DNA from 2 places in the Kutzneria viridogrisea DSM 43870 genome. Region 2 is predicted to be linked to the other one. Evidence: riboswitches for the same ligand, from Rfam matches in the RefSeq annotation. Region 2 holds a riboswitch; the other holds the start of a gene.
What was found. A riboswitch is a leader RNA that binds a small molecule or an ion and turns the genes downstream of it on or off. The one in region 2 is predicted to bind S-adenosylhomocysteine.

Region 1 (9,875 bases), 250 kb from region 2:
GCCTGCGACGCGAAGATCCTCCCAGTGGTACTGGGCAGCAACTCCGAACCACTCGACATCGGCCGCATCAGCTACACCGTGCCACCCCACCTCCGACGAGCACTCATCGTCAGGGACAAACACTGCGCATTCCCGGGATGCAGGCGACGACCCAGCACCTGCCACGCGCACCACATCACCCACTGGGCGAACGGAGGGGACACCGCACTGTCCAACCTGGTGCTGCTGTGCGGAATGCACCACAGGTTGATCCACCACAGCGGCTGGACAGTACGAATCACCAACGGACGGCCGGAATTCACACCACCGAACTGGCTCAGGCGAAGACAAACGTGATCAGCGGATGAGGGGCAGGTAGCGGCGGTACACCTCGGAGAGGGCGGCCTCGGTCCAGTAGCCCTCGATCGCGGCGTCGAGCATCGCGCGCCAATGGGTGGCCATGAAACTGTTGCGGCGCCAGGCGAGCAGGTGGCGACGGGGCAGGGTGTCGCCGGCGAGGGAGCGGACGACGACGTCGCGGCTCTCCTCGCAGGCGGGCTGGATGAGGCCGACGGCGCCGCAGCGGACGGCCATCAGCACGACGACCTCGGTGGCGGTCTGGTCGAGGATCGGGGTGAAGCCGGAGCGGGCGCAGGCGTCGTTGAAGTACTCGTGGAAGCGGGCGGAGGAGACGGGGGGCAGGGCCCAGCGTTCGGCGCGCAGGTCGGCGAGGGTGACGGTGGCACGGGAGGCGAGGGGGTGGTCGCGGGCGAGTTGGACGAAGGTGGGCTCCTCGATCACCAGCGCGGTGTCCACGCCGTCGGGTACCTCCTGCTCGAAGCCGGGGTACTCCTTGTACAGGGCGAGGTCGAGGCGGTTCTGGGCGAGCAGGCCGAGCAGGGTGGCGCAGCAGTCGTCGTTGAGCACGGAGGGGGTGGAGCCGGGACAGGCGGTGGCGACCACAGTGGGCAGGTGCGGCACGATGGCGCTGCACACGGCGCCGACGCGGAGCACCTGGGGTGCCCGCGCGGCGACCGTGCACGGCTCGACCTCCTCGATGAGGTGCTCCATCAGCGGCAGCACGGCGGCCGTGCGACGCAGCAGCAGCTCCCCCATCGGCGTGGGTACGGCGGCGTTCTCGGTGCGGTCGAACAACCGGCAGTCCAACATCCGCTCGAGGCGCTTGAGCTGGGCGCTGACAGCGGGCTGGGTGACGCCCAGTGCCGTCGCGGCCCGCGACAGGGTGCCCGACTCGGCGATGGCCTGCACGAGACGCAGGTGGTGGACTTCCAGTTGCACGGCCGTCAGGTGGCGGAAGCGGTGGCTCGGGACACGGCGGACTCCTCAATTCCTAGGCAGGGTGAGTTCACCCTGCCGTGTAGAGCAAGCTGCCGACTAGTGCCGCTTGGTGCTGTCGTGCCGTTATCCAGCCAGCGCTGGTAGTGCGGAGTACGGCGGGCGAGGTCCCAGTACGCCTCGGTGGCGGCCACGGCGATCTCGTCGGCGCAGAACGCGAGGGTGCTCTCCTCGCGCCAGGCGAGCACATGCCGCACGAGCATGGGCGTGCCGGACAGGGGCCGAATGGCCAGGCCAGGGCGCTGCGGGCGGGTGGGCTGCATGAGGCCGACCCCGTAGCCGCCGAGCACGAGGGCCTCGCGGGCGGAGTCGGTGTCCACGTCGTGGGCGATGCGTGGGGAGAACCCGTGCGCCTGGCACAGCTCGCGGAACACGACCCGGCAGCCGTCCCCGCAACTGGAGACGATCCAGTCCTGGTCGGCGAGCTCAGCGAGCGCGATCTCGGCGCGGGCGGCGAGCGGGTGCGCGGCGGGCAGCGCGAGGAAGGCGGGCTCCTCGACGATCACCGTGGTGCGCACCCCGGGCGGCACGGACAGCGGGCGCGAACCGCAGATCATCACCAGGGCGGCGTCCACGCAGCGGTTGGTCAACTGGGTGAGCAGCCGCAGCCGGGACACGTCGGCCCTGGTGCGCACGGCGACCCCGGGCAGCACGACCTGCACGCAGTCCAGCAGCTGAGCGGTCAGCGCACTGTCGTTCCAGCCGATGCGCACGAAATCGGCGGCATGTGGCTGCTGGCGGCGGAAGTCGCGCTCGATCTCGTCGAAGGCGAGCACGATGGCCTTGGCCCTGGCCAGCACGAGGCGGCCCAGTTCGGTGGGACGGGTGCCCTGCTGGTCGCGGTCGAACAGCTGACCGCCGAGCAGCCGCTCGATGCGGCGGAGCTGGTGGCTGAGCGAGGGCTGCGCCATGCCCAGGCTGGCAGCCGCACGGTTGAGGCTGCCCTCCTGGGCTATGGCGCGGATCACTCTCAGGTGGCGGACCTGTAACTCCATAGCCCTTGGTATTCGGCCACCAGGTGTCGCTGCTACCGCCGATTGCAGGCTACTGGTTGGTAACCTCCGGCTCGTAGGCCAGGTTCGGGCGCAGCCAGCGCTCCACCTCGGCCTGCGGCATGCCGCGGCGGGCGGAGTAGTCCTCGATCTGGTCCCGGCCGATCCGGCCCACCGTGAAGTACTTGGACTCGGGGTGGGCGAAGATCAGCCCGCTGACGCTGGCCGCCGGGGTCATCGCGAAGGACTCGGTCAGCCCCAGCCCCAGCTCACCGGCCTCCAGCAGGTCGAACAGGGCCTGCTTCTCGCTGTGGTCGGGGCTGGCCGGGTAGCCCAGCGCGGGCCGGATTCCACGGAAGCGCTCGGCGTGCAGGTCCTCCAGCAGCGGCTGCGCGTCGGGCTCGAACCAGTCCCTGCGGGCTTGCAGGTGGATGTACTCGGCGAAGGCCTCGGCCAGCCGGTCGGCCAGGGCCTTGACCATGATCGCCTTGTAGTCGTCCTGCCTGGCCTCGTAGCTGGCGGCCAGTTCCTCGGCGCCGTGGATGGCCACGGCGAAGCCGCCGAGGTGGTCCCCGGCGGGGGCGATGTAGTCGGCCAGGCAGCGGTTGGCCCTGCCCTCGGGCTTCTCGGTCTGTTGGCGCAGCATCGGGAAGCGGACCCCCGACTCCAGCACGATGTCGTCGCCCTCGCTGTGCGCGGGCCAGAAGGCGTAGGCGCCCCTGGCCTGGAAGCTGCCCTCGGCGATGATCTGGTCCAGCAGGGTGTTGGCCTCGTCGAACAGCTCGCGGGCCACCGGCTGCTCCAGGATGGCCGGGTACTTGCCCTTGAGCTCCCAGGCCAGGAACAGGAACTGCCAGTCCACCATCTCGCGCAGGGTGGTCAGGTCCGGCTCGACCACTCGCAGCCCGGTGAACGCCGGGGTGGGCAGCTCGGCGAAGGAGACCTCCTCGCGGTTGGCGCGGGCCTGGGCCACGCTCAGCAGCGGGCGCTGCTGGCGGTTCTCGTGCTGCTCGCGCAGCCGGGCCTGCTCCGCGCGGTTGTCGGTGTCCAACTGCTCGGCGCGGTCGGCGTTGAGCAGGTCGGAGACCACGCCGACCACCCGCGAGGCGTCCAGCACGTGCACGGTGGTCTTGTCGTACACCGGGGCGATGCGCACCGCGGTGTGCTGGCGGGAGGTGGTCGCCCCGCCGATCAGCAGCGGGATCTTCAGGCCCCTGCGCTGCATCTCCCCCGCCACCGAGACCATCTCGTCCAGCGAGGGCGTGATCAGGCCGGACAGCCCGATCGCGTCGGCGCCCTCGGCAACGGCGGTGTCCAGGATGACCGAGGCGGGCACCATCACGCCCAGGTCGATCACCTCGTAGTTGTTGCAGCCCAGCACCACGCCCACGATGTTCTTGCCGATGTCGTGCACGTCGCCCTTGACCGTGGCCAGCACGACCTTGCCCTGCCCGCTGGTGGTCCGCACCTGGCCGGACAGCCGCAGCCGCTCCTTCTCCTCCTCCATGAAGGGCTCCAGGTAGGCCACCGAGCGCTTCATCACCCGTGCGCTCTTGACCACCTGGGGCAGGAACATCTTGCCGGAGCCGAACAGGTCGCCGACGATCTTCATGCCGTCCATCAGCGGACCCTCGATGACCTCCAGCGGGCGCGCGCAGTCCAGCCGCGCCTGCTCGGTGTCCTCCTCGATGAAGTCCACGATGCCGTGCACCAGCGCGTGCGCCAGCCGCTCGCGCACCGGCTGCTCGCGCCAGGACAGGTCCACGGCCCGCTTGGTGCCCTTGCCGCTGACCGTCTCGGCGAAGGCCACCAGCCGGTCGGTGGCGTCCTCGCGGCGGTCGAACAGCACGTCCTCGACCAGTTCCAGCAGGTCGGCGGGGATGTCCTGGTACACCGCGAGCTGACCGGCGTTGACGATGCCCATGTCCAGGCCCGCGCGCACGGCGTGCAGCAGGAAGGCCGAGTGCATGGCCTCGCGCACCACGTCGTTGCCGCGGAAGGAGAAGGACAGGTTGGAGATGCCCCCGCTGATGCGCACGCCGGGACAGCGCTGCTTGATCAGCGGCAGCGCGTCGATGAAGGCCTTGGCGTAGCCGTTGTGCTCGCTGATGCCGGTGGCCACGGCGAGCACGTTCGGGTCGAAGATGATGTCCTCGGCCGGGAAGCCCGCCTGCTGGGTCAGCAGGTCGTAGGCGCGGGCGCAGATGGACACCTTGCGCTCGGTGGTGTCGGCCTGGCCCTGCTCGTCGAAGGCCATCACCACCACGCCGGCACCGTAGTCGCGGATGCGCCGCGCCTGGGCCAGGAACTGCTCCTCGCCCTCCTTGAGGCTGATCGAGTTGACCACGCCCTTGCCCTGCACGCAGCGCAGACCGGCCTCCAGCACGGTCCACCGCGAGCTGTCGATCATGACCGGGATGCGGGCCACCTCGGGCTCGGTGGCGATCAGGTTCAGGAAGGTGGTCATCGCCCGCTCGCTGTCGAGCAGGTCGGCGTCCATGTTGACGTCGAGCAGGTTGGCACCGCCGCGCACCTGCTCCAGGGCCACGTCCACGGCGGCCTGGTGGTCGTCGCCCTCGATCAGCCTGCGGAACCGCGCCGAGCCGGTGACGTTGGTGCGCTCACCGATCATGACGAACCCGGTGTCCTCGCCGATGCTGAACGGCTCCAGGCCGCTGTACCGGGTGGTGGGCGCCGGGCTGGGCACCTGCCGGGCGGGCCGCCCGCGCACGGCCTCGGCGATGCGGCCGATGTGCGCCGGGGAGGTGCCGCAGCAGCCGCCGACCACGTTGACCATGCCCGAGTCGGCGAACTCCGCCAGCATCTCGGCGGTCTGCTCGGGGGTCTCGTCGTAGCCGCCGAAGGCGTTGGGCAGTCCCGCGTTGGGGTGGCAGGCGGTGTAGGTGCCCGCCAGCCGGGACAGCTCCGCCACGTGCGGGCGCATCTCCTTGGCGCCCAGCGAGCAGTTCACGCCCACCAGCAGCGGGTCAGCGTGCTCGATGGAGCTCCAGAACGCCTCGACGGTCTGCCCGGACAGGGTGCGCCCGGACAGGTCCACGATGGTCACCGAGATCCACAGCGGCAGCTCGGGCGCCACCTCGCGGGCGGCGGCGATGGCGGCCTTGCAGTTGAGCGTGTCGAAGATGGTCTCGACCAGCAGCAGGTCCACCCCGCCCTCGGCCAGCGCGGAGATCTGCTCGGCGTAGGCGTCGCGGACCTGGTTGAAGCTGACGGCGCGGAAGGCCGGGTCCTCCACCTTGGGTGAGAGGGAGAGCGTGACGTTGAGCGGCCCGATGGAGCCCGCGACGAACCGGCCACCAGCCTCGTCGGCGGCCTGCCGGGCCAGCTGCGCGCCCCGCACGTTCATCTCCCGCACCAGCTTCTCCAGCCCGTAGTCGGCCTGGCCGATGCTGGTGGCGGTGAAGGTGTTGGTGGTGGTGATGTCGGCGCCCGCGTCCAGGTACTGGCGGTGCACGTCCAGGATCACGTCGGGACGGGTGAGGTTGAGCAGGTCCGGGTCGCCGGTCACGTCGTGCGTGTGGTTGCCGAACCGATCGCCCCGGTAGTCCTCGGGGGTCAGCTTGGCGCCCTGCAACATCGTGCCCCAAGCGCCGTCGAGCACCGCGATCCGCTGGTCAAGCAACGCTCGCAGACTGGTGGAACTGCTCAATCCGTACACCTCCGACTGGAATCGGAGGCGCCCTTGTCCGGGTGGGTCCGGTCGAGCGTGGCGGACCGCCTTGGTCCGTTGCAGCGCCTCTCGACCTGAACATGGAGGATACCGGAAAGCATGATTGCGCGAACCCCTAGTCGGACAGTGCGCCCACGGGCTGGAACGCGCCTTGACAACGCATCGCGTGCCGCACCAGGTCGATCAACGTGTCCCGGACGGACTCCCGGTCGCGCGCGTCGCAGTCCAGCACCGGCACCAGCGGGCCCAGCCGCAGCGCCTGGCGGACCTGCTCGGCGGTGCGCCCCCGGTGCCCGTCGAAGTGGTTGAGCGCCACCACGAAGGGCAGGCCGCGGTGCTCGAAGTAGTCGATCGCGGCGAAGCAGTCGGCCAGCCGCCTGGTGTCCACCAGCACCACGGCGCCGATGGCCCCGCCGGAGATGTCGTCCCAGGTGAACCAGAACCGGCTCGGCGTGCCGAACAGGTAGAGCACCAGCTCGGTGTCCAGGCTGATCCGGCCGAAGTCGGTGTTCTCGGCGGTCAGCGGCGGGATCTCGGAGACGGCGCTGGCGAAGGTGGTCTTGCCCGCGCCGCACCCGCCGGCCAGCACGATCTTCGTGGAGCGTCTCACCACGCCACCAGGTTCTCGCGCGGGTCGGGCGTGGGCAGTGCGGACAGGCCCTCGGACAGCTCCACCGCGGCGCGGGCCAGCACCGCGATGTCGGCATGCTGACCGGCCAGCACCGCCAGGCGGGCACCCCGGCCCAGCGAGACCAGCAGCAGCACGCCGCGGCGCATCTCCACCACCGCCTGCCGCACCGCGCCGCCGTCGATCACGTCCGAGGCACCGTCGGCCAGGCTGACCAGCCCGGACACCACGGCGGCCAGCTGCGCGGAGCGGTCGGCCGCCAGCGGGTCCGAGGTGCACAGCAGCAGGCCGTCGCTGGACACCACGACACTGTGCTCAGCGCCGGGCGTGCACCGGGTGAACTCGGTGACCAGCCGGTGGTAGTCCTCGGACGATCTCACGTGCTGTGCTCCTCAGAGTGGCCCCTAGGCGCACCTTCCTAACGTGCTGTGATTGGAACTGCCAGCAGTTCGGACACTGTCCACTCGTACAGGTGACAGATTTCCGTTGTCCCCGTTGAACTATTCGCCCGAGTGCGTTTCGACGTGCTGCCAGGTCAGCGCGCTGTGCCCGACCTCGCCGGGCCGTCCGGTGCGGGCGAACTCCACCCACGCGCGGTTGAGCTGCGTGGCCAGTTCCTGCGGGGCCCGCTCGCCGACCAGGCCCCGCGGCCCCGAGGCGGCGGCGAGGTTGTCGAAGACGAAGGGCAGTTCCACGCCGTGGCAGGCGCCCAGCCGCCCGCCGAACTGCGGGGAGCGCCAGCCGAACTCGTAGCGGAAGGCCTGCCCGGCGTGCTCGGCGGCCAACCGGCGCGCGCCGTCGGCGAACACCAGGTCGGTCATGGTGCTGGACAACACCTCACCGGGTGAACGGCCGTCGGTGCCCAGGCCGTGGCGGCGCAGCTCGGCCTCCGGCTCGGGGTGTGTCCTGGCGAGCATGGCGATCGCCTGCTGCTCGTCGAGTGCGTCGATCATCCCGGTCGGTACCAGGTACAGCCGCATCTCCTCGGCGCAGCTGCCCACAATGAGGTCCACAGTGGACGGTTCGGCCCGCTCGGGCAGCGACTCCTCGTCCAGCACGGGCAGGAACGAGGCGATGCCGTGCGCCGGGGCGGCACCGCTGGCGTCGCGCAGGTCCGGGCCCCGCACGGCCAACGCCTCCTGCACCGCCAGCAGCCGTTGCACCGGCACGGTGCGCAGCGCCTCGGCGGTCGGGGCCACGCCCAGTTGACCGGCCACGTGCTCGGTGAGCAGCTTGGCCTGCTCGGGGGCGTGGACCATCTCGGCGTGTCCGCTCTGGACGATCGCGCGCCGGAAAAGGCCCTGCGCCAAGGGAGAGCGCAGCAGGCAGGCCACGCTGACCGCCCCGGCGGACTCGCCGAACACGGTGAGGTTGTCCGGGTCCCCGCCGAACGCGGCGGCGTTGTCCCGCACCCAGCGCAGGGCGGCGATCTGGTCGAGCAGCCCGAGGTTGGCCGGGGCGCCGTCCACCGGCAGCCAGCCCTCGATGCCCAGCCGGTAGTTGATCGTCACCAGCACGACCCCGTTGCGGGCGAAGGCGGCCCCGTCGTAGCAGGAGGCCGAGCCGGTGCCGCCGACGAAGGCCCCGCCGTGCACGAACACCATCACCGGCAGGCCGCCCGCGCCGGTGTCCGAGGTCCACACGTCGGCGCAGAGGTAGTCCGGGCCGGGCCGCCAACCGGTGCCGGTCAGCACGGAGGCGTCCAGGCCGGGGAACTCGCGGTGGTTCTGCGGGGCCGTGGGCCCGGGGCGCCGCGCGTCGCGGACGCCCGGCCAGGCCGGGGCGGGCGCCGGGGCGGCGAAGCGCACGGGCCCCGCGGCGTAGGGCACGCCGAGGAACCGGCTGACCCCGGCCACCTGCTCGCCGCGGACCTGGCCGGAGGTGGTGCGGACGACGGGCTCGGTCACGTGCTGTTCCTCTCGTCGAAGACCTTGCCGGGGTTGAGGATCCCGTGCGGGTCGAGTGCCTGCTTGACCGCGCGGTGCATGTCCAGCACCACCGGTCCGAGTTCGCGGTCCAGCCCGGGGCGCTTGAGCAGACCGACCCCGTGCTCCCCGGTGACCGTGCCGCCCAGGTCCAGCGCGTCGGCGATGATCTGCTCGAAGGCGGCCTGCGCCCTGGCACGCGCCGCCTCGTCCCCGTGCGGGGTGATCAGCAGCGGGTGCAGGTTGCCGTCCCCGATGTGCGCGATGTTGGCGATCAGCGTGTCGTGCCGCCGGGCCGCGGCCTCGATCCGGCCCAGCATCCGCGCCACGGCCCCGGTGGGCACGCACACGTCCTCGGTCAGCACCGGGCCGAGCCGCTCCAGCGCCGGGTAGGCCAGCCGCCGGGCCGCGAACAGGGCGTCGGCCTCGGCCTGGTCGCTGGACTGCACGGCCCAGCTCGCCCCGGCCCGCTCGAAGCAGTCCAGCATGGTCGCGGCCTCGTGCTCACCCAGCGCGCCCGGCGCGTCGGTGCGGCCGAGCAGCACGACCTCGGCGTCGGCGCTCAGGCCCATGTTCTTCCAGGCGTCCACCGCGGCCAGGCAGTGCCGGTCCACCAGTTCCAGCGCGGAGGGCACGACCCCGGCTGCCGCGATCGCCGCCGCGGCCTCGCCCGCCGCGCCGGTGGAGCCGAAGTAGCCGGCCACGGTGCGTTCGGGCGCGCGCTGGGCGCGCAGCCGGACCGTCACCTCGGTGATCACGCCCAGCGTGCCCTCCGAGCCGACCAGCAGGCCCGCCAGGTCGTAGCCCGCCACGCCCTTCGCGGTGCGCCGCCCCAGCCGCACCAGCTCACCCGTGCCGGTCACCACCTGCATGCCCAGCACGTAGTCGCGGGTCACCCCGTACTTGACGCAGCACACGCCGCCCGCGTTGGTGGCCACGTTGCCGCCGATGGTCGACCACGGGGAGCTGGCCGGATCGGGCGGGTACCACAGCCCGTGCTCGGCGCAGGCCGCGCGCAGGTCCTCGTTGACCACCCCGGGCTGCACCACGGCGAGCCGCTCCACGGTGTTGATCTCGCGGATGGCGGTGAGCCGGTCGGTGCTGAGCACCACGCAGCCCGCCAGCGCGTTGGCCCCGCCGGACAACCCCGTGCCCGCTCCCCTGGTGACGACCGGGACCCGGTGGCGCAGGCAGGTCCGGACCACGGTCCGCGCCTCCTCGGCGCTGTGCGGGCGCACGAGCACCGCGGGCAGCTCCCAGGGCGCCCACTCGGCCTCGTCGTGGGCGTAGCCGCGCAGCACGTC
Region 2 (9,875 bases):
CGCGGCGGCGGCACCGACCTTGAGCGCGGCGCGGCGTGTGGTGGGATCCATGCGGGGATTCCTCTCTGGACGACCGGGCAGGCGGCCCGGTACCAACACTGGCACCGGATCAGCGCGGCGCACCACTACGTCTCGGGCATAGGGCGGCTCTATGGCAGGCCCCGGCTAACCTGGTGCGATGGAGCTGGAGATCCGCCACCTGCGGTCGGTCCGGGCGATCGCGGAGGCGGGCTCGCTGACCGCCGCGGCCGCCGCGCTGGGGGTGTCCCAGCCCTCGCTGACCGTCCAGTTGAGACGGATCGAGTCGGCGGTCGGCGGGCAGTTGTTCCTGCGCGGCAAGAACGGCGCGGTGCCCACCGAGCTGGGCGAGTACGTGTTGTCCACCTGCGACGAGATCCTGGACCGGATGGCGGAGTTGCGCAGGCACGCCACCTGCCGTGCGGGCGGGGAGCGGATCCGGATCGGCGGCATGCCCGGCCCGCTGTTCGCGGCCAGCCTGGACCACCTGTGCCGCACCAGGGGCGCACCGCCGGTGGCCAGTTCCGTGCACTACAGCGGGATCGCGCTGATCAGGCTGCTGGACGAGCAGCGCCTGGACGGGGCGACGCTGGTGGGCTTCCCCTCGGCCCCTGCCAGCACCCTGCCGGAGGTGGCGGTGCGCACGGTGAGCGAGGGGCCGGTGTTCGTGATGCTGGCGCGGTCCCACCCGCTGGCCGCCCGCGAACGGCTGCACCTGGCGGAGCTGCGCGAGGAGAACTGGGTGCTGCCCCCGGCCACCGGGGACGGGGTGCGCGGGCACGTGCGCGCGGCCTGCGAGGCGGCCGGGTTCAGCCCGTGGGTGCCGCACGAGACCAGCGATCTGCACTCCGCGGGCGAGATCGTGGCGCACGGGCTGGGCGTGGGGCTGTTGCAGGCCACCGCCCCGGTGCCCGAGGGCGTGGTCGGCCGCGAGCTGATCGGGTCCCCGCTGCGGCTGAGCCAGCTGTTCGCCTGGCACACCGGCGGCCCGCTCGCACCGCTCGCCGAGGAACTGGTCACCGCACTGCGTCTGTCCTATGTGGATAGTGCGCTGGCGAGCCCGGTCTTCACGGCGTGGCTGCGGGAGAACTCCGTTGCCCGCTCACAGGTCGCCACGCCCTTCTAGCACCCCGTCCAGCAGGCACCGCATCGCCCAGCAGAAGGCGTCCTGCCCGCCAGCCACGTGCCAGCCGGGCAGCGGCCGCTGGCCGCCTTCGCGGTCGTGGCCCATCGGGTGCTCGTTGAGCAGGTAGCCCAGCAGCAGGTTGTACACCGCCTGGTAGGTGCGCATGGCCAGCGCCGGACCCATGCCCACCGCCGCGGAGCAGTCCAGGAGGCTGTCCACGAAGGGCACGGCGTTGCGGGAGGTGTGCTCCCCGTCGACGATCACCCGCGCGGCCCACCGGTGCCGGGACAGGTAGCCGTGCAGGCTCTGCCACAGCGCGGGCAGCCGCTCGCGGGGCGGCAGCGCGGGATCGGCCAGCGGGAAGCCCAGCGCGAGGTCGTCGGCGAGCAGCCCGAGCAGCTCGCGCCGGTCGGCGATGTGCCGGTACAGCGAGGCCTGGCCGGTGCCCAGCTCGCGGGCCACCTCGCGCAGGGTCAGGCTGTCCAGCCCGGTGGAGTCGGCGACCGAGCGGGCCGCCGCCACGATCAGGTCCCGGCTCAGGCGCGGTCTGTTCGCCTCTGGTGTCACCACGCGCACACCGTAGACGCCCCCCAGTTAGTTAGGGTAACCTAAACTTCAGCGAACGCGGTTCGCATCGATTCGAGGGGGATCCGATGATCGACTTGGCCGCGCGGCCGACCGTGCGCGGCGGCGCGCTGCTGACCGCGATGAGCGTGACCGTGCTGGCGTACTCGCTGACGCAGACGATGCTCGTGCCCACCACCACCGTGTTGCAGCACGCGCTGAACACCACCGCGACCTGGGCCGCCTGGGCCGTGCTCAGCGCGCCGCTGCTGGCCAGCGCCGTGCTGACCCCGCTGATCGGCAAGCTCGGCGACTTCCACGGCAAGCGCCGGGTGCTGCTCTGGGTGCTGGCCGTGTTCCTGCTCGGCACGCTGGGCGGGCTGGTGGCCTGGGACATCGGCTCGCTGATCGCGTTCCGCGCGGTGCAGGGCGTGAGCCTGGGCGTGCTGCCGCTGGTGTTCGGCATCGTCAAGGAATCGCTGCCCGCCGACCGGGTCACGCACGGCCTCGCGCTGACCTCGGGGCTGGTCGGCGGGGCGGCCGGGCTGGGCCTGGTCCTCGGCGGGCTGCTGGTGGACCTGCTGTCCTGGCGCTGGCTGTTCGCGGTCAGCGCGGTACTGGTGACCGCCGCACTGGTGCTCGTCGCGCGCAGTGTGCCGGAGAGCCCGCACCGGCCCGGCGGCCGGTTGGACGTACCCGGGGCCGTGCTGCTCGCCCTGGGCATCGGCGGCCTGCTGCTGGCGCTGCCCCTCGGCCCCACCCTGGGCTGGGGCTCGGCCTGGGTGCTTGGCCTGTTCGCGCTGGCGGTGCTGGGCCTTGCCGCGTTCCTCGTGGTGGAACGGCGCAGCACCAGCCCGCTGGTGGACCCCGAGGTGCTGGTCGACCGGCCGGTGCTGTGGATCCACCTGGCCGCGCTGTCGCTGGGGGCGGCCCAGTTCGTGCTGTACGTGCTGGTGCCCAAGATCGCGCAGACCGGGTTCGGCACCGGGGTCACGGTGGCCGGTCTGATCATGCTGCCGGGCACGCTGGTGATGCTGCCCGCGAGCTGGCTGGCGGTGCGCCTTGGCGAGCGGACCTCGCTGGCCGCCGGGCTGGGCTGCGTGGCGGCGGCGGCCGGGCTGCTCGCGCTGTGGAACGGACAGGTGTGGCACCTGGTGGTGTTCTACCTGGTCGCCAGCGTGGGGTTCGGCCTGGTCATGGCGGTGCTGCCCCGGCTGGTCACCGGCTCGGTGCCACACGACAGGGTGGCCACGGCCAACGGGGTGAACACCGTGGCCAGGACCGCGGGCGGGGCGGTGGGCAGCCAGCTGGCCGCCGCGATCCTGGTCTCCGGCGGGGGCTACCCGTTCGCGTTCGGGGCCGCCGCCCTGGTCGCGCTGGCCGGGGTGCTGCTCTCGTCCGGCGCGACCAGGGAGGGGCTAGCGGATCAGTAGCGGTAGTGGTCGGGCTTGAACGGCCCGGCCACGTCCACCCCGATGTACTCGGCCTGCTCCTTGGTGAGCGTGGTCAGCCGGGCGCCGACCGCGTCCAGGTGCAGCCGGGCCACCTTCTCGTCCAGGTGCTTGGGCAGCCGGTAGACCTGACGCTCGTAGCCGCGCACGTTGGTGAACAGCTCGATCTGCGCGATCACCTGGTTGGTGAAGGAGTTGGACATGACGAAGCTGGGGTGGCCGGTGGCGTTGCCCAGGTTCATCAGCCTGCCCTCGGACAGCACCAGGATCGCGTGCCCGTCGGGGAAGACCCACTCGTGCACCTGGGGCTTGATCTCGCGCTTGCGGATGCCAGGCACCTTGGCCAGACCGGCCATGTCGATCTCGTTGTCGAAGTGGCCCACGTTGCCCACGATGGCGTTGTGCTTCATCCGCGCCATGTGCTCGGCCATGATGATGTTGAAGTTGCCGGTGGTGGTGATGAAGATGTCGCCCTTCTCGACCACGTCCTCCAGCCGTACGACCTCCAGCCCCTCCATGGCGGCCTGCAACGCGCAGATCGGGTCAACCTCGGTGACCACCACGCGGGCGCCCTGGCCGCGCAGCGCGTCGGCGGCCCCCTTGCCCACGTCCCCGTAGCCGCAGACCACGGCCAGCTTGCCGCCGATCATCACGTCGGTGGCCCGGTTGAGGCCATCGGCCAGCGAGTGCCTGATGCCGTACTTGTTGTCGAACTTCGACTTGGTCACCGAGTCGTTGACGTTGATCGCCGGGAACAGCAGCTTGTCCTCGGCCGCGAGCCGGTAGAGCCGGTTGACCCCGGCCGTGGTCTCCTCGGTGACCCCGCGCATCTGCTCGGCGATGCGGGTGAACCGCTTCGGGTCCTCGGCCAGGCTGGCCGCCAGGGTGCGCAGCAGGATGCCGTACTCCTCGGGGTCGTTCTCCCCCGCGGAGGGCACCACGCCGGTTGCCTCGAACTCCACACCCTTGTGCAGCAGCACCGTGGCGTCCCCGCCGTCGTCGACGATCATGTTCGCCAGCTGGCCGTCGGGGAAGCGGAACACCTGGTCGGTGCACCACCAGTACTCCTCGAGGGTCTCGCCCTTCCAGGCGAACACCGGGGTGCCCGCGGGCTGCTCCGGGGTGCCCTCGCCGACGACCACCGCGGCGGCGGCCTCGTCCTGGGTGGAGAAGATGTTGCAGGACACCCAGCGCACCTGTGCGCCCAGCGCGACCAGGGTCTCGATCAGCACCGCGGTCTGCACGGTCATGTGCAGCGAGCCGACGATGCGCGCCCCCTTGAGTGGCTGGCTCTCGGCGTACTCGCGCCGGGTGGCCATCAGGCCCGGCATCTCGTGCTCCGCCAGCCGGATCTGGTCCCGGCCGAGCGCGGCCAGCCCCAGGTCGGCCACGGCGAACTCGACGCCGTTGGACTTCCGCAACTTGTCGCTCATGGTCCCTACCTCGTTTCCCGTGGTTGTCGGGGACGGGAGGTGCGAGGACGGCCGCGAACTGCCGCAAACACGCTGAAGGGCACCTCCCGTGTGGGAGGCGCCCTTGAGTGGTGAACGCAGACCCGAGCGTGGCGGACATGTGGTCCGTCGCAGCGCCTCTCGGGTCTGGCCGCGCCGTGTCGGCGCGGGGCCGAGCATCGCACCCGCGTTCGCCGGGTGTCAACGGGTTCAGGGCAGGACGCGGGACATCCAGGTGGACTTCTCCACCGCGAATCCGTGCCGTGAATAGAACGCCCGCACGCGCTCGTTGTGCTCCTCTGTTTCGAGGAAGACCGCACGTGCTCCGCGGGCGGAAGCTTCCCGCAAAACGCGGTTCAACAGCGCAGATCCCGCGCCCGAGGCGCGGTCGCGCACGTAGATTTCGTCGAGCAGGGCCTCACGCCCGCCGGACTCCAGACTCCACGACCAGGTCATCACGGCATAGCCCGCCGCGGATCGGTCACGGTTGTCCAGGAGTAGCCAAACCTGACCGTGTTCGTCACCGTCGAGCAACGGGCCAAGACCCCGCAGCACGGTGCTCCGGTCGAACTCGTGCCGGTCGATCTCGTAGAACTCGCCGACGAGCACGAGCAGGTCTTCCAGGTCACCGGGAACCGCCCGGCGAATCGGTGCAGCGGTGCACGAGCCGACGGAGGTCGGTCCGTCGGCCCGTGTTACCACTTCAGGAACCGTGCGCGGCCTGGAACCGGGTGACCAGTTCCTGCGGGATACGACCGCGGTCGGAGATGGTCTCTCCCTGGCTGCGGGCCCACTCCCGAATGGCCTGGTTCTGCGCGCGGTCGCCACCTGCGCGGACAGCGGTCCTGGTCGCGCCCGCACGCTGCTTGCGGCCACCGAGGCGCTGCGCCTTCTCGACAAACGGCGCCAAGTTCCCGCGGAGCTTGGCGGCGTTGTCGTCGGACAGGTCAATGGTGTACTCCACGCCGTCCAGCGCGAACGACACGCTCTCGTTCGCCTCACTGCCGTCGACGTCGTCGATGAGCTGAACGATCGTCTTCTGCGCCATGAACCTTCTCCGTCTTCTCCTGCAATCACGGGGCACTCGGCCGAGTGGCCCAACACCCACTTCACCAGCAGCGAAAACCCGTTCGGGCAGAAGTTTTGCGGGTCCGCCTCGGTGATTGCACCGCCAATACCACCGGTGAGAATACTCGATTCGGCCCGTGACGCAAGCGACGATACGAAACGGGAGCGCGAGCGGGCACCCCCCACCGATCGTGTGACATGGATTACGATGACTGAACCAGGGCATCAAGGAAAATCAGTGTTCACCCCAGCCAAGGTCACGACGCGGAGTGAACAGTTGACCCGCCGTGCACGTCCCCCGGTCGGGTGCGTCAAGAGTTGCGGAAATGTGCCGAGTAGAGCTCAGCACGTCCACAAAGGCGGCCTTTCGGGCGCATGGGGATCACCGTCCTGGACGCTCATCAGGAAACACTCCGGCACGCTGCGGGGCCTCCAGCCGATCCGCGCAGTCGGCGAGCCAGCGCAGGACGAGCTCCCGTTCGCCGGGACCGGCCTGCTCGCGGAGCAGGTCCTCGCACTGCTGCACGGCCCGCGCCGCGGCGTTCAGGCGACGGCGCCCCTCCTCGGTCAACCGGGTGGACCGCGCCCGCCCCTCGACCGGGGTGCCCTGCCTGGTGAGCAGGCCCAGTTCCGCCAGGGTGGTCACGATCCTGATCATCGTCGGCGGGGTGACGAACGCGCGCCGGGCCAGTTCCGCGTTGGAGATGCCCGGCTGGTCGGCCAGCAGGGCCAGTACCGCGTACTGCGGGGTGGTCAGTCCGTAGCGCGCCAGCCCGGCGTCCATGCGCGAGCGCAGCGCCTGCTGCAACCGCTTCAGCGCGAAGCCCATCGACTGGCCGGGGTCCACGTGCGAGTCCACGCCAAACATGTTAGCGTGCTAATTACATATTAGGACGCTAACATGGAGGCGGCCCGTGACCACCATCCAGGCCGACGCACCCGTGGCCACACTGATCAACGTGTTCACCGTCGAACCGGCCCGCCAGGCCGAATTGGTCGCCGCGCTGAACCAGGCCACCGAGCAGTTGTTCGTGGGCATCCCGGGTTTCGTCTCGGCCAACATCCACGCGAGCCTCGACGGCGCGCGGGTGGTCAACTACGCGCAGTGGGCCAGCCCCGAGCACTTCCAGGCGATGCTCCAGCGGCCCGACGCCCAGCAACACATGGGCGAGATCATGCGGATCGCCGACAACACCGAGCCAAGGCTGTTCATCGTGTGCGCCACCCACTCGGTCAGCGCAGCGACAACTCCGCCCGCAGGCCGCTGACGACCACCCGGATCCCGGTGGCGAACGCCCGCTCGCGGTGCTCCTCGGACAGGGTCACCAGCTGGCGGGCCTGCTCCTCCAGGGTGTAGCCGTTGACGTAGCTGGTGAGCGCGTCCGCGGCGAACCCCGCCTGCTCCGGCTGCGCTCCCCCGCCGATCAGCAGGTCGATCAGCCGCGCGTGCGCCGTGCGGGCCGTCGCCACCGGCCTGGCCATCGTGGCCACCAGCCGGGCGCCGTCCCGGTGCGCGAGCATCGCCGCCCGCAGCGCCCCGCCGAAGGCCGCCACCCCGTGCGCCCACTGCCCGGTCGCCCCGAGGTCCAGGTCCAGCAGCGGCAGCAGCACCCGCCCCGCGAGCTCGTCCAGCAGCGCCTGCTTGTTGGGGAAGTGCCAGTACAGGGCGCCGGCCCGCACACCGAGGCGCGCCGCGAGCCTGCGCGTGCTCAGCTCGTCCACGCCCACCTCGTCCAGCAACCCGGTCGCCGCGTCCAGGATCTCCGCCTGACTCAGTGCCACGCCCACCTCCCCCGCGTGTCGTGCGTTCCGGTACCGCGTGTCGGCGCTTCCGGTACGCCGTGTTGGGCCGACACACCGTACGGGAAACGCCGACACGCGGCGGGTGGTGGTCAGAGCAGGTGGGTCATCGCCTCGGCCACGGCGCGGACGGGGTCGCCACGCAGGACACCGGCGTGATCGGTCGCGACGCGCAGCCGTCGCACCGAGCCGACACGCGCCGCCCACTGGTCGACCTGGGCGTCCACGAGGTCGGCGGCCACCACGAGCGCCGGTGCGGGCACGCCGCCGCTGGGCACGTAGTCCGACACGGCCTGGGCGTGCCGCCGGTAGGTGGCCCACTGCTGGGCGAGCACGGTGGCCGACACCTCCCGTCCGTCGGCGGCGAGCCAGGCCGCCAGCGCGGCGACCCGGAGTGAGTCGCCACCACGCACGCGCGGCAGGCCGCCGCCGAACGCCCCGGTCGCGAACGCCTCGAAGCGCAGTGAGTCGGTGTCGGCGCCGAAGTCGTAACCCACCGGGGGCGCGGAGTCGATCAGCACGAGCGGGACCGGCACGGGGTAGCCCCTGGCCAGCTCGAACGCGATCTGGCCGCCCATGGACCAGCCGCCGAGCAGATCGGGCCGGGCCCCGGCGGCGTCCAGATCGGCGCGGTAGGCCGCGGCCATCTCGGCCACCGACCCGAACGGGCGCCGCTCCTGGGATGCGGTGACCCGCCAGTGCGCGGGCAGGGCCGCCAGCAGTGCGCGGTAGTCGTGCGGACCGCCGCCCGCGCCGGGCAGCAGGTGCAGGTGCGGGCCGCCGTCCACGCTCTCGCGCAGCACCACCAGCGTGCTGGCGTCCTGGCCGCCCGCGGTGCTGGCGACCTGCTCCACGAGCCGCCGCGGGGTGGGTTCGGCCAGCCACCGCACCAGGTCCAGCTCGGTACCGGTCTCCTCGCGCACGGCCGAGGCCAGTTGCAGCACCTTGAGCGAACGCCCGCCCTGCGCGAAGAAGTCCTCGTCGGGCTCGGCGGGCGGCTCACCCAGCACCTGCTCCCACACCCGTGAGACCTGCTCGGCCGCCGCGGACTCGGGCAGCGCGGCCCCAGTGGTCACCGGCTTGGCCTGGTGGTCGACGTAGCCCGCGACCGAGCGCGTGCCCAGGTCCAGTTCGGACACCGCGGTCGCGCCGGGTGCGGACAGCACAGTGTCGATGTCCTCCATGAGCCGCAGCACGGTTTCCCGGTCGTAACGGCCGGTGTTGTACTCGATCTCGGTCATGAACCCGTCAGGGGTTTCCCACATCGCCACGGCGATATCCGCGCGTGCCGCCCGGTTCGGCGAGCGGTGCAGTTGCATCGGAACGTCACCGAGGGACAGCCCGTTGCCGATCGGGCCCAGGTAGTTCAGCAGCAGCGGGGCCGAATCGCGCAACATCGCCTGCGCGGACTCGGTCAGCGCCCCGAACACCGCCGGGTAGGGCACGGTCTGGTGCGCGAGCATGGTCCACATCGCGTCCCGCGCGCGGCCCACCACGTCCAGCACCGTGTCGGCCCCGGTCACCGTGGCGCGGGCGATGCACAGGTTGGCCGTGTAACCCATGAGTTCCTGGTCGCGCTGGGACATGCGGTTGGCCACCACCACACCCAGCGCCACGTCCTCCCCCGCACCGCCGCGTGCCAACACGATCTGCAAAGCCGCCAGCGCGACCACGAAGGGCGTGGCGAACGTGGCCTTGGTCAGCTCGCCGACCCCGGCCACCGCCTCGTCGCTGAGCGCGTAGCGCAGGGTCGTGCCCGGAGCCCCGGTCCCGGCCAGGTTGTGCCGGTCCGCGGCGACAGTCGTGGACACCGCGCCGTCCAAGGTCTTGCGCCAGTGGTCCAGGCTCGCCTGCCACTTGCCCGCGTCGCGGGCCTGTGCGCACTCCTGGGCGTACGCGCTGAACGGCACGGCCTCGGTCGCGAACTCCGGCTTGCGCCCCTGGCAGGCCGCCTCGTAGGCCGAGGACAGCTCGCTGACCAGCAACTGGTTCGCCCAGCCGTCGAGCACCACGTGGTGCACCGTCAGCAGCAGCTCGTGCACCTCGCCGACCCGCACCACGGTGAGCTGCGCCAGCGGGGCCTGGTCCAGGTGCATCGCCTGCTCCTGGATCTCCTCGGCGATCAGCCTCAGCAGCTCCGGCGTGGCCTCGTCCACCTCGACCAGCTGCACCTGCACGGCCAGTTCCGGCCGCACCACGAGTTCGATCACGCCCTCGCGCTGCACCACCGAGGTCCGCAACGCCTCGTGCCGGTCCACCACCGCCTGCCAGGCGAGGCCGAGCGCCTCGAGGTCTGGGGCCTTGTCGCAGCCCAGCCGCCAGGTGAGGTTGTAGACGGACTTGTTCTTCGCCCGCTGGTGCACCCACCAGAGGGCCTCCTGCATGGCAGTCGCCGCG

Region 1: linked by a shared signal. The riboswitch ahead of metH (methionine synthase) and the one ahead of ahcY (adenosylhomocysteinase) in region 2 are both predicted to bind S-adenosylhomocysteine.

The regions. Positions count from the first base shown of each region.
Region 1 covers NZ_CP007155.1:6,721,358-6,731,232, forward strand. The annotation lists gene KALB_RS29615 (HNH endonuclease signature motif containing protein) at 1-336, shown strand, start outside; gene KALB_RS29620 (LysR family transcriptional regulator) at 337-1,278, opposite strand; gene KALB_RS29625 (LysR family transcriptional regulator) at 1,284-2,303, opposite strand; gene metH (methionine synthase) at 2,380-6,006, opposite strand; S-adenosyl-L-homocysteine riboswitch at 6,016-6,095, opposite strand; gene KALB_RS29635 (GTP-binding protein) at 6,134-6,628, opposite strand; gene KALB_RS29640 (roadblock/LC7 domain-containing protein) at 6,625-7,026, opposite strand; gene KALB_RS29645 (carboxylesterase/lipase family protein) at 7,147-8,553, opposite strand; gene KALB_RS29650 (FAD-binding oxidoreductase) at 8,550-9,875, opposite strand, start outside.
Region 2 covers NZ_CP007155.1:6,970,716-6,980,590, forward strand. The annotation lists gene KALB_RS30520 (dioxygenase family protein) at 1-51, opposite strand, end outside; gene KALB_RS30525 (LysR family transcriptional regulator) at 179-1,144, shown strand; gene KALB_RS30530 (TetR/AcrR family transcriptional regulator) at 1,121-1,714, opposite strand; gene KALB_RS30535 (MFS transporter) at 1,798-3,141, shown strand; gene ahcY (adenosylhomocysteinase) at 3,135-4,592, opposite strand; S-adenosyl-L-homocysteine riboswitch at 4,682-4,759, opposite strand; gene KALB_RS30545 (GNAT family N-acetyltransferase) at 4,821-5,219, opposite strand; gene KALB_RS30550 (histone-like nucleoid-structuring protein Lsr2) at 5,314-5,658, opposite strand; gene KALB_RS30555 (MarR family winged helix-turn-helix transcriptional regulator) at 6,061-6,537, opposite strand; gene KALB_RS30560 (antibiotic biosynthesis monooxygenase family protein) at 6,593-6,946, shown strand; gene KALB_RS47850 (TetR family transcriptional regulator) at 6,912-7,460, opposite strand; gene KALB_RS30570 (condensation domain-containing protein) at 7,571-9,875, opposite strand, start outside.